3 regions of the Exiguobacterium sp. JMULE1 genome follow, and region 2 is predicted to be linked to each of the others. Evidence: riboswitches for the same ligand, from Rfam matches in the RefSeq annotation. Region 2 holds a riboswitch; each other region holds the start of a gene.
What was found. A riboswitch is a leader RNA that binds a small molecule or an ion and turns the genes downstream of it on or off. The one in region 2 is predicted to bind lysine.

Region 1 (4,736 bases), 310 kb from region 2:
TACGTAATGACGGACGGATCGTACGTGACTTCAACCGCCTCCAAGTGACCTGTCGTTTCCGAACAGACCTCTTTATAAGTCGGGTTCTCTGTATGACCACCGGTATATCCTGAAATGACCTGCTCTACCCCATCATATTTATGGAATGGCTTGACCATGCACCAGAAACAACCACCTGCAAATATTGCTTTTGCCATCTATCTTCCCCTCCTCTGTATGTGTCTATTTTACCGCGTTCAGAGAATGGACTCGACTTTCCTGCTCATTCAATCCTCTGGGTTCGCTTTTAGACGACGCATGACGAAGTAAATCGCCGCAAAGACAAGGAGAAGTCCTCCAAGCGAATACCAGATGTTATTCAAACGATAAATCATTTGGTATAAGGCTAGCGTCACAAGCAATAATGCGATCGGTAAGAAGGCACGCTTAAAGTGGTACCAGTAATTCACGAAGATCGCCTCCTGTTTTTCTTTCATCTTACTTGAAGCGACATCTAAAAAGCCACCTTCATTTGAAGGTGGCTCACTGATTATGATTGACGTGGATGTTCTGGGAAGTCCATCTCGTCATAACGAACGATTGACGTCCGGTTTTTGAATTTATGTCCTAACCAGAAAGCAAGGAATAATGGAATACCAACATACGTTGCGGCAATTCCGACCCAATCAATTTGATCAGCGAGGAATGCGGCATAGTTTTGACCGACGATGACGAGGAAACAAAGACCGAATGCGAACAGCGGACCGAACGGGAACGCTGGTGCAACATATGGTAAGTCTTTCAACGAGTGACCTTGTGCAACGAATCCTTTACGGAAACGATAGTGACTGATCGCAATCCCGAGCCATGCGATGAATCCTGTCATCCCGGAAGCATTGAGTAACCACAAGTAGACTTGTCCACCAAACATCGACGTCAAGAAACAGAGGGCACCGACTGCTCCTGTTGCGAGCAAAGCGTTACGCGGTACACCGTTTTTCGATACTTTTGCGAATAACTTCGGTGCATCCCCTTGACGCGCCAGTGTGTACAGCATCCGTGTCGAAGCATACATACCTGAGTTTCCGGCAGATAGAACAGACGTCAAGATGACGGCGTTCATGAGTGCTGCTGAGAACGCAAGACCTGCTTTTTCAAAGACGAGCGTAAACGGACTCACCGCTACGTCCGTAATGTCATTCGAAACCAAGTTCGGACTTGTATACGGAATGAGCATTCCGATGACAAAAATCGCGAAGACGTAGAAAAGCAAGATGCGCCAGAAGACTTGTTTGACTGCTTTTGGAACATTCTTTTTCGGATCTTCCGATTCACCCGCTGCAATCCCGACCAGTTCTGTACCTTGGAAACTGAATCCGGCAACGAGAATGATACCGATGACGGCAGGAATACCACCGACGAACGGCGCATCGCCAAGAGCAAAGTTTTTAAAGCCAACCGGTGGCTCCGATGTAAAGACACCGAAAATCATCGCAACACCGACGACTAAGAAGACGATGACGGTAACGACTTTAATCATCGCGAACCAATACTCCGCTTCTCCGAATCCTTTAACGGAGAAGTAGTTCAAGCCAATCATGAGTAAGAGGAACAAAGCACTGAAATAAAATCCAGGAACGTCCGGGAACCAATACGTCATGACGATTTGTGCTGCGACGAGCTCGACTGCGATCGTGACTGCCCAGTTGTACCAGTAGTTCCAGCCAAGTGCAAAGCCGAATGATGGATCGACGAATTTCGTTCCATATGTCGAGAAGGATCCGGCGACAGGCATGTACGCCGCCATTTCACCAAGACTTGTCATGAGGAAGTAGACCATCAGACCAACGATTGCATACGATAGGAGCGCCCCACCTGGTCCTGCTGCTGCGACGGAAGCACCGGACGCAATGAAGAGTCCTGTTCCGATTGCCCCACCGATGGCGATCATCGACATATGACGGGCTTGTAATCCACGTTTTAATCCTTCTGCTGTCGAATCTGTTGTTTGTTTTACATCTAGATTGTTCATTTCGTTCGCTTCTCTCTGTTTAGATTTTTTGAGAGGACACTTTTTGAATGAAAAAAACAAAAAGCGTCCTCATCTTCCAGATGGAAGATGAGAACGCAACATAATAAAATGGATGCGCCTCATTCTACCGTCGTGAAAGATAGCTCTCCACAAGTAAGTGATACCCGACTTGTGACAGTATTAGACCTATTCGATCTAATCCCAATCGATCATCTTCAAAGCGATGATTGATTTCGGCAATTCTTCCTTTCAGGTCACTTCATCTGTCGCTTGACGACATCCGTAACCGTACTCTTAAGAACTGCAACCTCCATCCCACTGGTTGAGTGAGAACTGAATTAAGTTAGTTATTACTACGCCATATTACACAAAACGCCACGAAATTGTCAATTGCCTTTTTCGAATCTGGGGTAGTAGATGGTAAAAATCCGATATGTTTAGTACACTAAATGGTAGAAGTCCACTGAGAGAAAGGATGCTGCTTGCATGCCACAGGAACGTGATTTGCTAACTTATCGACTCGAAGAACAAATGCGTGTCATTCTTCGTACCCTGCGACGTGAACTTAACCGGCTATTTGAAGGAACGGCGACCCGGAGTGAATTTTTCATCTTACGAAGCCTTTCTGAAAATGGGCCTCAGCGCCCGACGCTTCTCGCGGAACAATTTGAGCTCGCGACGAGTCAAGTCACTGCTTTAACGGATAAGCTGTATAAACAAGGATACGTCACACGGACACGTTCGACGGAAGATCGTCGTTCGATCGTCCTCGCTTTGACGGAGGACGGGGAACGTGCATTTCGAGATCTCGAAATCGTTCGGAAAAACTATTTACAAGATCGCTTCGGTACATTGACGGAAGAAGAGCTCGAAACGATGATTCGTGTCTTTGATAAAATTTTACAGACGATGGATGAGGATACTCTTACTTCATCTTCTTAAAAACGGTAGATTTTCTACCGTTTTTTCTATTTTGTCTAAAGATTTCTCTATGTCTAACCGTTATCTACTTGAGTATACTGGAAGTATATATATGGAAATCTGTTAGCTGGGGGAGTTGGGAGGATTTGTTGGCCATCATGAATCAATTCATCATTAACTTTTGTCTACTGTTCACAACGATTACTCTCTTGTTCTTACCGTTTCGGAATCAACCGCGTATTTCATTGAACTCCAAATGGAGCATTCGACTTATACTCGGAGCAGTCTCTGGTCTGATTGCGGTTTTATTGATGTTTAACGGGATTCAAATCGACGTCGCCCGTGTTGATTTACGTATCGTTCCTGTCGCAATCGCCATGCTGATCGGTGGTTTCCCAAGCGCCATCGTTGCTGGTGCAATGATCATCGGGACACGTTACTTTTTAACACCAGTTGATCAAATGGAAGGATTTTATTTATCGACGCTGATCATCGTCTTGTTCATCACGACGATTGGGATCATTCGTCGATTCATCCATGTCTCGATGCGTCATTTTCAGCTTATGGTGTTGGTCGGTATTCTCTATTCGTTGCCCGCCATCTACATCCTGACGAACAGCTGGTCGACATTCTTTAAAATCTCGATTGCGTACGTCTTCTTTAATTTATTAGCTGGCTTTGTCGCTTATCGATTACTGACGGAATTACGCCGTCACTTCGAAAACATCCAGTATCAGCAGAAACTCGCCATGACGGATGCTTTGACAGGGCTCGCCAATCGTCGTCGTCTGGATGACTCGCTTTCGCTTGTCGGTTCGACCGACCAAGGCTATTCGCTTGTACTCATCGATATCGATTTCTTCAAGCATGTCAATGATACATATGGTCATGATGCGGGCGATGATGTGTTACGCCAACTCGGCATGACTCTCGCTTCCTTAACGCGTCCAGACGACCTCGTCGGACGGTACGGTGGTGAAGAATTTTTAATCATCTTACCAAGTACTTCAGCGAAAGAAGCGCAAAAAATAGCAGAACTAGCTCGGCTGACGGTCGCACGTAACCTGTTCCCGACAGCAGATGTACCTGATCTGCAAATCACGATCTCACTTGGGATTTCCCATTCCAGTGGTTCGCATACGTCACTTGAAGCATTACAACAGGCAGATAAAGCGTTGTATTACTCAAAAGAAAGCGGACGGAACCGGAGTACGATCTATACGAAAGAACTTGCATTCCGACAAGCTTAAACTAATGGGACACTTCCGTAGGGGAGTGTCTTTTCTTTTACGTCTTCATTCCGTCTCTTTAGGAAAACCGATGCTTTCAACCGTTCCAAAGACAATCATCCGACTTAATTGTTCTGCCATGTATTCTGATGAATACGGTCGACCGTTTCGTAACCACGAAATCAACAATCCCAACTGTCCACCAATGACATAGTTTAATAATAAGTCCCGATCGACGAACGTAGCTTCTTCTGTGATTTGCGGTCGAAACACAATTCGATAATTCTCTTTCAATGTATCGAGAAAACGAGAGATGAACGTTTTGATCGGTCCTTGAACGAGCATCGTCTGATAGAATAATTCATTTTCTTCGATATGAATGAACAAACGAGCAAAATAGCGACTCACCTGCTCGACTGTCGGAAAGACAGTTCCTGTACCCGTGATCCGAATCGCTTGTTCAAGTGCCTTCATTTGCTCCTCAACGATTTGGTCGAGCAAATCATACTTATCCGTATAGTGTGCGTAGAAGGTTGAACGATTCACACCGGCTCCATCCGTCAGCATTTTGACAG
Region 2 (4,736 bases):
TCAAGCGTTCGAATACGTGTAGATCCAACTCGCCTGCTTCATTAAATGGTGTGACGAGCGCTGTACCTGCTCCTTTGAACATGAAGAACTCCTCCTTTTTTATGAATGAATCGACTGTTCGATGGCTTGGCGTGCGACTTGTACGGCATTCGAGGCGGCACCTTTTCGAATGTTGTCGGCTACACACCAGAGATGGAACGTATTCGCGAGACTATCATCTTGTCGAATTCGTCCGACATAGACATCGTCCGTCCCACTCGCGTCAAGTGGCATCGGATAACGCGTATTCGCGACATCATCGATGAGGACGACGCCCGGTGCGTTTTCAAGTGCTTCACGGATCGCTGCAACCGTCGTCGGTTGTGTAAACGTGACGTTGATTGCAACCGAGTGAGAATTCGTGACTGGAACCCGGACACATGTAGCACTGACAGGTAATGCTGGAAGATTGAAGATTTTCCGTGTTTCATCAATCATCTTCTGCTCTTCTTTCGTATAGCCGTTCTCAAGGAATACATCGATATGCGGCAAGATGTTATCGTGAATCGGATGCGGATAATTGACGGGCTCTTCTCCGCGTGCTCCACGTGCCAGATCCTCGATTCCTTTTTGACCAGAACCAGATACGGCCTGATACGTCGTATAGTTGATCCGTTCGAATCCCAGTGACTGGAGCGGTGCTAAAGCGACGACGGATTGAATGGTCGAACAGTTCGGATTTGCGATCAAGCGGTCCGTCGCTTGAATCGCTTGCGGATTGACTTCTGGCACGACGAGCGGAATCGTCTCCTGCATCCGGAAAGCACTTGAATTATCAACGACGAGTGTTCCGTTTTCAGCTAGTAACGGGGCATATTGCTCACTGATCGTTCCGCCTGCTGCGAACAACGCGACATCGATCCCGTCTTCTGTGATATTTGGCGTCAGCGCTTGGATCGTAATATCTTCTCCCTTGAACTGTACCGTGTTCCCTGCTGAACGAGCAGAAGCGTAAGCGGACAGGCGGCTGACCGGGAAGTCCAGTTCTGCTAGGACTTGTAACATTTTTTGACCGACGGCGCCGGTTGCTCCAATGACGGCTACATGATACATCCTGTTTTCCTCCTTATAACTCGAACGCGTTTGCAATCGCTGCAACCGTCCGTTCAATGTCTGCTTGTGCAATCGTGTACGAGATGCTGATTTCTGATGTCGTGACTTGATAGAACGGGATGTTCTCTGCTCGGAAGATTGCGAACAACTTCGAAGCGACACCTGTTGCATCCCGCATCCCGATTCCGACGACAGATAATTTTGCGTGTTGATTATGGCGATCGACCTTGACTGTCGTGAAGCGATCCATGATGTCTTTCAATGCTTCATCGAGGAACTCTTCCTCATCGAGTGGACATGAGAACGATAAGAAAATGTCACTGTCGAACGTCGTTTGACTGATCATGTCGATGTTGACGTGGCGATTGGATAACAGTTCGAAGATATCGGCTACTGCTGCATTCGTTTGCGGTACGTGTTTGATTGATACCGTCAAGACGTTCTTCGTCACACTGACACTCGTCACCGCTTTTTGTTCCATTGTTTCCGTCGCTTCCATGATCCATGTTCCCCTTTTCGATTCAAGTGTTTTCCCGACGAAGATGTGTACGCCGTATTTTTTTCCTAGTTCGACACTCCGCATTTCCATGACCTTCGACCCGAGGGCGCTCATCTCCATCATCTCATCATATGAGATGTGCGGAATCGGTTGAGCAGCAGCATGGATTCGTGGATCAGCCGTATAGACACCGTCGACATCCGTGTAGATTTCACACCGTTTATCAAGGACTGCCGCAAGGGCAACAGCCGTTGTATCCGATCCACCACGTCCGAGCGTCGTGACATCACCGAGTTCGTTGACACCTTGGAATCCAGCGACGATGACGACATCGTATGTTTCGAGTTTTTGTCGTAATAGATTTCCATCAATCTGTTTGATCTTACTTTTCGTATGCAATCCCATCGTACTGATTCCCGCTTGAGCGCCTGTTTGCGATAACGCTTTGACGCCGAGTGAGTTGAGGGCGATGCTGAGTAATGAAATCGTCTGTTCTTCTCCGATGGCAAGCAGACGATCGAGTTCTCGGCGCTCGGGGCGATCTGTGATGGCTTGCGCCTGAGCAATCAAAGAATCTGTCATCTTGCCCATCGCTGAAACGACGACGACAAGTTTTTCACCTTCGGCTGCGCGACTCTTCAAATAATTCGCAATAGACTGAATCTGTTCGACAGTCGCAACCGAGCTTCCACCAAATTTAAGTACAGTTGTCACAATCCTATCTCCTTTGTCCCGATACAGAAAAAAACGACGGGCCGGTAGGAGCGTTCCTACGGCCCGTCGTTATCACGATCGGACAAACGAAGACAAAGTCATTCGTTCTTTTACGTAAGATAGCGCTCCGAAACATCGGTTTCGGCAGTACAACGGATCTTAACCGTTGTACCAGCAAATGAGAAGAAGCATCTTCTCGTTCACTTCGGCGGACTTCCCCTTTCACATCATTCGGCATGCTTGCCTTCAAGAATGATACTACTCATGTCATCCGCGCCTCTATCTGTCGGTTGTTAGTTACAGTTATAGCAGACATCTTTTGTTAAATCCAGTCATTTGACTGATTTTTTTCAAAATCCGTCAATTCGCAAGATGCTGTTTCGCGAGTTCGAGTTGCTCCGACACGGCAGCAAACCCTGTTCCGCCGTAGCTTGTCCGGCGTGCCACTGCTTGAACCGGATCGAGGAGCGGATAGACGTCTTCCGTGATATCCGGATGGAAGGTTTGATACGTCTCGAGATTCAAATCCTTCAGGAAACAACCGTTCTGCACACAGTAAAGGACGGCTTTGCCGACGATTTCGTGCGCTTCCCGGAATGGTATGCCTTTCGTCACAAGGTAGTCGGCGAGTTCCGTTGCATTCGAGAAGTCTTGCATTGTCGCCTTCTTGAGCGCTTCGGTCTTAAACGTCGCAGATTCAATCATTCCAGTGAAGATTTGAACGGATTGGAGAACGGTATCTGCTGTATCGAAGACCCCTTCCTTATCCTCTTGCATGTCTTTATTGTAAGCGAGTGGTAATGCCTTCATCGTCGTCAAGAAGCCCATCAGGTTACCGTAGACGCGCCCCGTTTTTCCACGAATCAACTCAGCGAAATCAGGATTTTTCTTTTGTGGCATCATGCTCGATCCTGTTGAGAAGGCATCGGATAACTCGATAAAGCTAAATTCTTGCGACGCCCAGATGATGATTTCTTCACAAAAGCGCGAGAGATGCATCATGACGGTCGAAGCGATCCCGAGGTATTCGATGACGAAATCACGGTCCGAGACAGCATCAAGACTGTTTGGATAGACCGACTCAAAACCGAGCAACTCAGCAGACCGGAAACGATTGATCGGGAATGTCGTCCCCGCGAGCGCACCTGCCCCGAGCGGTGATTTCCGAATTCGTTTTTGATTATCCGTCAACCGTTCGACATCACGTTCGAACATCCAGAAATAAGCGAGCAAGTGATGCGCAAGCGAGATCGGTTGTGCCCGTTGCAAATGCGTATACCCTGGCATGACCGTCTCGATATGTTGCTCCGCTTGTTCCGTGATGACCGACTGGAGCTCGCGTAATGCTGTCGTCAACGCCTCAACATGTTGTTCCATCCATAGATGTAAATCCGTTGCGACCTGGTCATTTCGACTCCGTGCCGTATGCAGTTTTCCTGCAACCGGACCAATCTGTTCTGTCAATAAACGCTCGAGGTTCATATGAATGTCCTCATCCGCTAACGTATAGGAATGGTCTGCTAACGTCGTTTCCAGTTGCTTCAGTCCTTGCTCGATTTGTGTCCACTCGTCTTGAGCAAGAATCCCTTGTTCAAATAGCATCTGCGCGTGTGCGAGACTGCCTTTTAAATCGACGCTCGCTAATTTTTGATCGAACGTGATCGATGCTCCGAAGGCTTCCGCTTGAGCGGAAGCACTTTCCGTAAAACGTCCACCCCAGAGTTTGGTCATTTCGTGACACCCGCCTGACGATGTACGCTCGCATGCGTCGAAACGGCAAGTCCGTGTAATTTGATGAAGCCTTTTGCTGCTTCATGATCGAATGCGTCTTCTTTCGTGTACGTCGCAAGTTTCTCATCGTAGAGCGAGACAGCGGACTGACGACCTGTCACAGTTGCATTTCCTTTGAACAGTTTAACGCGAACTTCTCCTGTGACGTCCTGTTGTGTCGCTGTCAAGAATGCTTTCAAGCCTTTCGTCAATGGTGCATGGAAGAGACCGTTATAGATCGTTTCTGCGTATTGTTTGCTGAGTAGTGGTTTGAAATGCGCGACGTCCTTCGTCAATGTAATCGTCTCGAGTGCAGCGTGCGCTTTGAGTAACACCGTTGCGCCTGGGCACTCATAGACTTCCCGCGATTTGATACCGACGAGACGGTTCTCGACGTGGTCAATCCGTCCGACCCCATGTGCACCAGCGATGATGTTCAGTTCCGTGATCAGTTTCGCCAGTGGATACGTCGTTCCGTTGATCGAGACCGGAACACCTGCTTCAAAGCCAATGATGACTTCTTCTGCCTGATCCGGAGCGTCTTCTGGCGCTACTGTCAACGCATAAGCGTCTTGCGGTGGCTCTGTCCAAGGGTTTTCTAGGACGCCACATTCGTTACTCCGTCCCCAAAGGTTCATGTCGATTGAGTATGGGCTGTCGA
Region 3 (4,736 bases), 2.6 Mb from region 2:
ACTCCACATCAAGGCGAACGAGGAAGAAGAATCGTATGATGAATACCTCGAGACATATCGTCTGCGTAGCATCATCAAAAAATACTCGGATTTCATCCGTTATCCGATCGAGATGAAGGAACTCGAACGTCAGCCGATCGAAGGCAGTGACGAGACGGAAGAGGTCGAAGTCGTCAAGACGATCAACAGCATGGTGCCGATCTGGCGGAAGAATAAACGGGAATTGACAGACGAAGACTATACGAACTTCTACCAAGAGAAGCGGTATGGTTTCGACACACCGGCGAAACATATTCATATCAGTGTCGACGGCGTTGTTCGTTATCAATCGATCTTATTCATTCCGGAGCAAGCACCGTACGATTATTATTCGAAGGAATTTGAAAAGGGTCTTGAACTCTATGCCAATGGTGTCTTGATCATGGAAAAATGCAGCGACTTGTTGCCGGATCACTTCAGTTTCGTCAAAGGGATGGTCGATTCGGAAGACTTATCGCTCAACATCTCGCGTGAGTTACTGCAGCACGATCGTCAATTGAAATTGATCGCGAAAAACATCCAAAGTAAGATCAAGACACAACTCGAAGCACTTCTGCGCGAGGATCGCACGAAGTACGAAACGTTCTATCAAGCGTTCGGACGTCAGCTGAAGTTCGGTATGTACAATGATTACGGCATGCATAAAGAACAGGTGCAGGACCTCATCCTCTTCTACTCAGCGAAGGAGAAGAAGTTGATCACGCTTGCGGAATACGTCGCAGCGATGCCGGAAGATCAAGCACATATTTACTACGCCGCTGGTGAGAGTACGAATCGTTTAGACAAGTTACCACAATCCGAACTTGTGCGTGATAAAGGGTACGACATCTTGTACTTCACCGAAGAGATCGATGAGTTCGCGATCCAGATGCTCGTGACATATAACGAGAAGACGTTCAAGTCAGTCACGAGTAGCGATCTAGGGATTGAAGCAGAAGCGGCAGAGACGACGGACGCACAAGCGGAGATGTTCCAAGCAATGCAGGAAGTGTTAAGTGGACAAGTCAAGGAAGTCAAAGCATCAACGCGTCTAAAATCGCATCCCGTCTGTTTTGCGACGGACGGCGCCGTCTCGATCGAGATGGAGAAAATCTTGAAGGCGATGCCGAATAACGAAGGGGTAGAAGCGGTCAAGATTCTTGAATTGAATCCGTCACACGCGGTGTTCCAATCTCTTGAAGCAGCGTATCAAAACGATCGTTCGAAATTCGAGCGCTATACCAAACTGATGTATCAACAAGCATTACTTGTCGAAGGGCTTCCACTCGAGGATCCGGTAGCGTTCGCGAATGATGTGTGTGAACTTATGGTATAAGACATGACATGAAGTCGAAAAAAGGGGCTGACTCAAAGTTGGTCTCTACAAAGATAAGGGTGGCAGAATGATGATCTGCCACCCTTATCTCGTAACAAAAAGAATGGCGCGTCACACGCCACTCCTACAGGAAAAGCGCATTTATGCGCTGTCAGAGACGAATGAGATCCGTTTTCCTGCTTCATTTAAGCAGGAAAACAGGCTTGTGTCTCGCCTGAGGAAAGGGCGTGAAAAGACGCGTCATTCTTTTTTGAGTCAGTCCCTTTTTCATTTCATCAATCCGTTTGTAAATCCGAAGCAGTTTCGCCTTTTTTCGAGAGAACGTTCAAGACGACGACGAAGAGTACGAATGTGACAAGAGCTCCGATGAAACCGAAGACCGAAGACTCCGTGAAACCGATGACTAAATAACCTACTGCCGCAGTGACGGCACCGACTAGCGCATACGGTAACTGTGTCGTAACGTGATCGATATGATGGGATCCAGCCCCTGTCGAACTGAGGATCGTCGTATCGGAAATCGGTGAACAATGGTCACCGAAGACAGATCCAGCAAGAACAGCAGCAAGCGTCGGTAATAAGAGTGAGGCATCGACAGCCATGACGAGATCCGCACCGATTGGCAACATGATCCCGAATGTGCCCCAACTTGTTCCTGTCGAGAATGCCATCAAGCCGGCAATCAAGAATAATAAGAACGGCAAGTACGAAGCAGAAATCGAGTTGCTGATGAAGCTTGCGAGATAATCGCCTGTTTTCATATCACCAATAACAGCGATGATCGTCCAAGCAAATAATAGAATCACGACTGCTGGCCACATCGAACGCATACCAGCGACGATGCTTGCACGGTAATCGCGACCCGGAATTTTTCGTCCGATCAGCATCAAGAAAGCGACGATTAAACTGATGACGACACCTGCGACAAGTGAGCGTGTGACGTCTGTTGCCTCAAATGCTCCAATTAAAGTAAACGGACGGTTGTCGGCTGCAAGTGCCTGAGCACCTGTCCCGAGTAACGCACTGATCGTAGCAATGACGAGAACGACGATCGGAACGACGAGATCCCGGACTTTTCCGTTCGTATGTTCGTTGACCTCTTTTGCCATCCCCATCGGTGTTCCTTTTGACGCATCAAAAAGTTCACCATTCGCAGCGCGGCGTTCATGCTGTTTCATCGGTCCGACAGAGACGCCAGAGTAAGCGATGTAAAGTGTTAAAAGTAACGCGAAAATCGCATAGAAGTTCATTGGAACGATCATCATGAAAGCACTAAACGCTGAGTAATCCGTAATCGAGTGCGTCGTTAAGATACCGGCGATGATGGAAATGATGAATGCGCCCCAACTCGAAAGCGGACTGATGACACAAACAGGCGCAGCTGTTGAGTCAATCAAATAGGCAAGCTTCGCACGTGAGACACCACGGCGATCCGTTAGCGGACGACTGACATTGCCGACAGCGAGACTGTTGAAGTAATCATCGATGAAAATCAAGATACCGAGACCGAAGGCGACTAAGCGTGCACCACGCGCTGTCTTGACGTGTGTAGAAGCCCATTCACCGAAGGCGCGAGCGCCACCAGATGTTTGAATTAATGTGGAAAGGACACCGAGCAATAACAAGAAAACAAGTAATAAAACGTTCCACTCGTTCAAGGCACCATCCGCCCAAAAGAGGCTAAAGATATTCTTGCCGAGATAGGTTACCGTATCGATCGGGTTAAAACGGTGAAGTAACAGGGCACCGACGAGAATGCCGACACCTAACGAAAGAACGACCTTTCGGGTAAAGATGGCTAATAAGATAGCTAGTAAAGCAGGTACAAGGGCAATAATGGAATCTGAATAGTTGACCATGAAAAATATCCTCCTCTTTAAAAATGGCTTAAAGATGAGACCCCGCGGCACAAAAAAAGCAAGGGCACCGGCAACAAAGCCGACACCCTCGCTGGATGCGTCTTTCTTAGCCGAATTGGAGCGCTCCATACAACTGTTATGTATGGCAATCGATCGGGTATTTCCCGAATCGACCAACGACGGTATGCTCGACGCATACTGTCATTTCGGCGATGTCACCTTTCCTGTAGTCGTCTTCGTTGTCATCCTCGGACCAAGTACTGATTGAAATCGCGCCTCTACCTCATCGATAGAATAGTCATATTCTGTTCTTATGGACACTTTATCACGTATTTCAAAAAAGATTCAACCATATATTCTGATAATTTAAGACAAAGTTGCTCATTCGGCAAAATGTTGAATGAGCTGTTTCATCAAATAGGCTTGGTTTTCTTCGAATTGTTTTTTTCGATGACCGTTCGCGCCAGATGGATGGGGGAAGTTGGAAAGAAGCTGATGTTGTTCGATTCGTCCATCCTGAATCAATCCACGGACTTGCGTCTCGACGACCCGACCGAGTGGAATTAATAACGCTGGTTTTTGTAACTGATTGATCTCAGCGACGAAGTGTTCTTCCGCGTAGTGCCTCAATAAAGGACTACGACTAATTTTCGGTTGATGACCCGAGTAATTCTTTTCGCGATAAAAGACGGGTTGCTTTAACAGTGATGTTGGATGCAATAATTTCTGATGTTGATGGAATAAGCTAGTAGCCGTCTCAATTCCGAGTAATGCTGGAAGCTCGAGTGTATCAAGCATCTGGACGAGATTACGTCGCATCGTTCCAGCAAAGCTTGCTGTATATTTGACGATGCGTGCCGTCCCTTCTAGTGAAGCCCCATGATGGAGGGCATCCGTTGCTTCTTCGAAAGCGATTCGCATCTGTTCAAAACCTGGTGTGATCCCGATGATGACGACTTTTGCTTCAGTATTGACATATTCGCCAATCGGAGAGTAATAGACGGTCAGCTCGTTCTCCTGTTGCAATAAAAAATCGTCCGTCCATAATTCATCACGTCGTAACGTACGATCATCAGGTAAGCTACGAATGGCTTGTTCAAATATAGTTAATGAATTCATGAAGAACCCTCTCTCTCTGTATTGGCACTATAATAACAAATAATACCATTTGAGACAATTACACCCTTTCACTATTTGTGTATAGGTATATAAAAAAGGACTCGAGACGAGTCCTTTTCGTGCATCATGCGCGTTCTTTGACCGAAGCAACTTCATATGTCAGAATCTCGCTGCCGAGCATTGGCGATTCTCCTGCCTCACTACTCGCAGGTCGACTATGTGACGCTTTGAAATCGTCACTCTCCCGCCATGCTTGAAAACTCTTCATGTCTTCCCAATACATGTTGACGTTCATTTCATCATGTTCTTCGATGTTTTGCGTCAATAAGACCTCGACGCGGATGAATCCGTCCATCGTATCAAGTCCACTTGGACGCGTAAAACGAGGAGCGAGAGCTGCAGCC

Region 1: another riboswitch for lysine. It lies ahead of EXW93_RS00890 (amino acid permease); the one in region 2 lies ahead of EXW93_RS02380 (aspartate kinase).
Region 3: another riboswitch for lysine. It lies ahead of EXW93_RS15810 (Na+/H+ antiporter NhaC family protein); the one in region 2 lies ahead of EXW93_RS02380 (aspartate kinase).

Annotation. Positions count from the first base shown of each region.
Region 1 is NZ_SGWC01000002.1:111,023-115,758, reverse strand. Features, by position in the region: gene msrA (peptide-methionine (S)-S-oxide reductase MsrA) at 1-197, opposite strand, end outside; gene EXW93_RS00895 (hypothetical protein) at 267-449, opposite strand; gene EXW93_RS00890 (amino acid permease) at 530-2,011, opposite strand; lysine riboswitch at 2,144-2,332, opposite strand; gene EXW93_RS00885 (MarR family winged helix-turn-helix transcriptional regulator) at 2,498-2,953, shown strand; gene EXW93_RS00880 (diguanylate cyclase) at 3,091-4,182, shown strand; gene EXW93_RS00875 (TetR/AcrR family transcriptional regulator) at 4,228-4,736, opposite strand, start outside.
Region 2 is NZ_SGWC01000002.1:423,764-428,499, reverse strand. Features, by position in the region: gene dapA (4-hydroxy-tetrahydrodipicolinate synthase) at 1-82, opposite strand, end outside; gene EXW93_RS02385 (aspartate-semialdehyde dehydrogenase) at 100-1,092, opposite strand; gene EXW93_RS02380 (aspartate kinase) at 1,106-2,305, opposite strand; lysine riboswitch at 2,418-2,595, opposite strand; gene argH (argininosuccinate lyase) at 2,666-4,036, opposite strand; gene EXW93_RS02370 (argininosuccinate synthase) at 4,033-4,736, opposite strand, start outside.
Region 3 is NZ_SGWC01000002.1:3,009,132-3,013,867, reverse strand. Features, by position in the region: gene htpG (molecular chaperone HtpG) at 1-1,354, shown strand, start outside; gene EXW93_RS15810 (Na+/H+ antiporter NhaC family protein) at 1,630-3,213, opposite strand; lysine riboswitch at 3,324-3,502, opposite strand; gene EXW93_RS15805 (uracil-DNA glycosylase family protein) at 3,595-4,332, opposite strand; gene EXW93_RS15800 (heme oxygenase) at 4,457-4,736, opposite strand, start outside.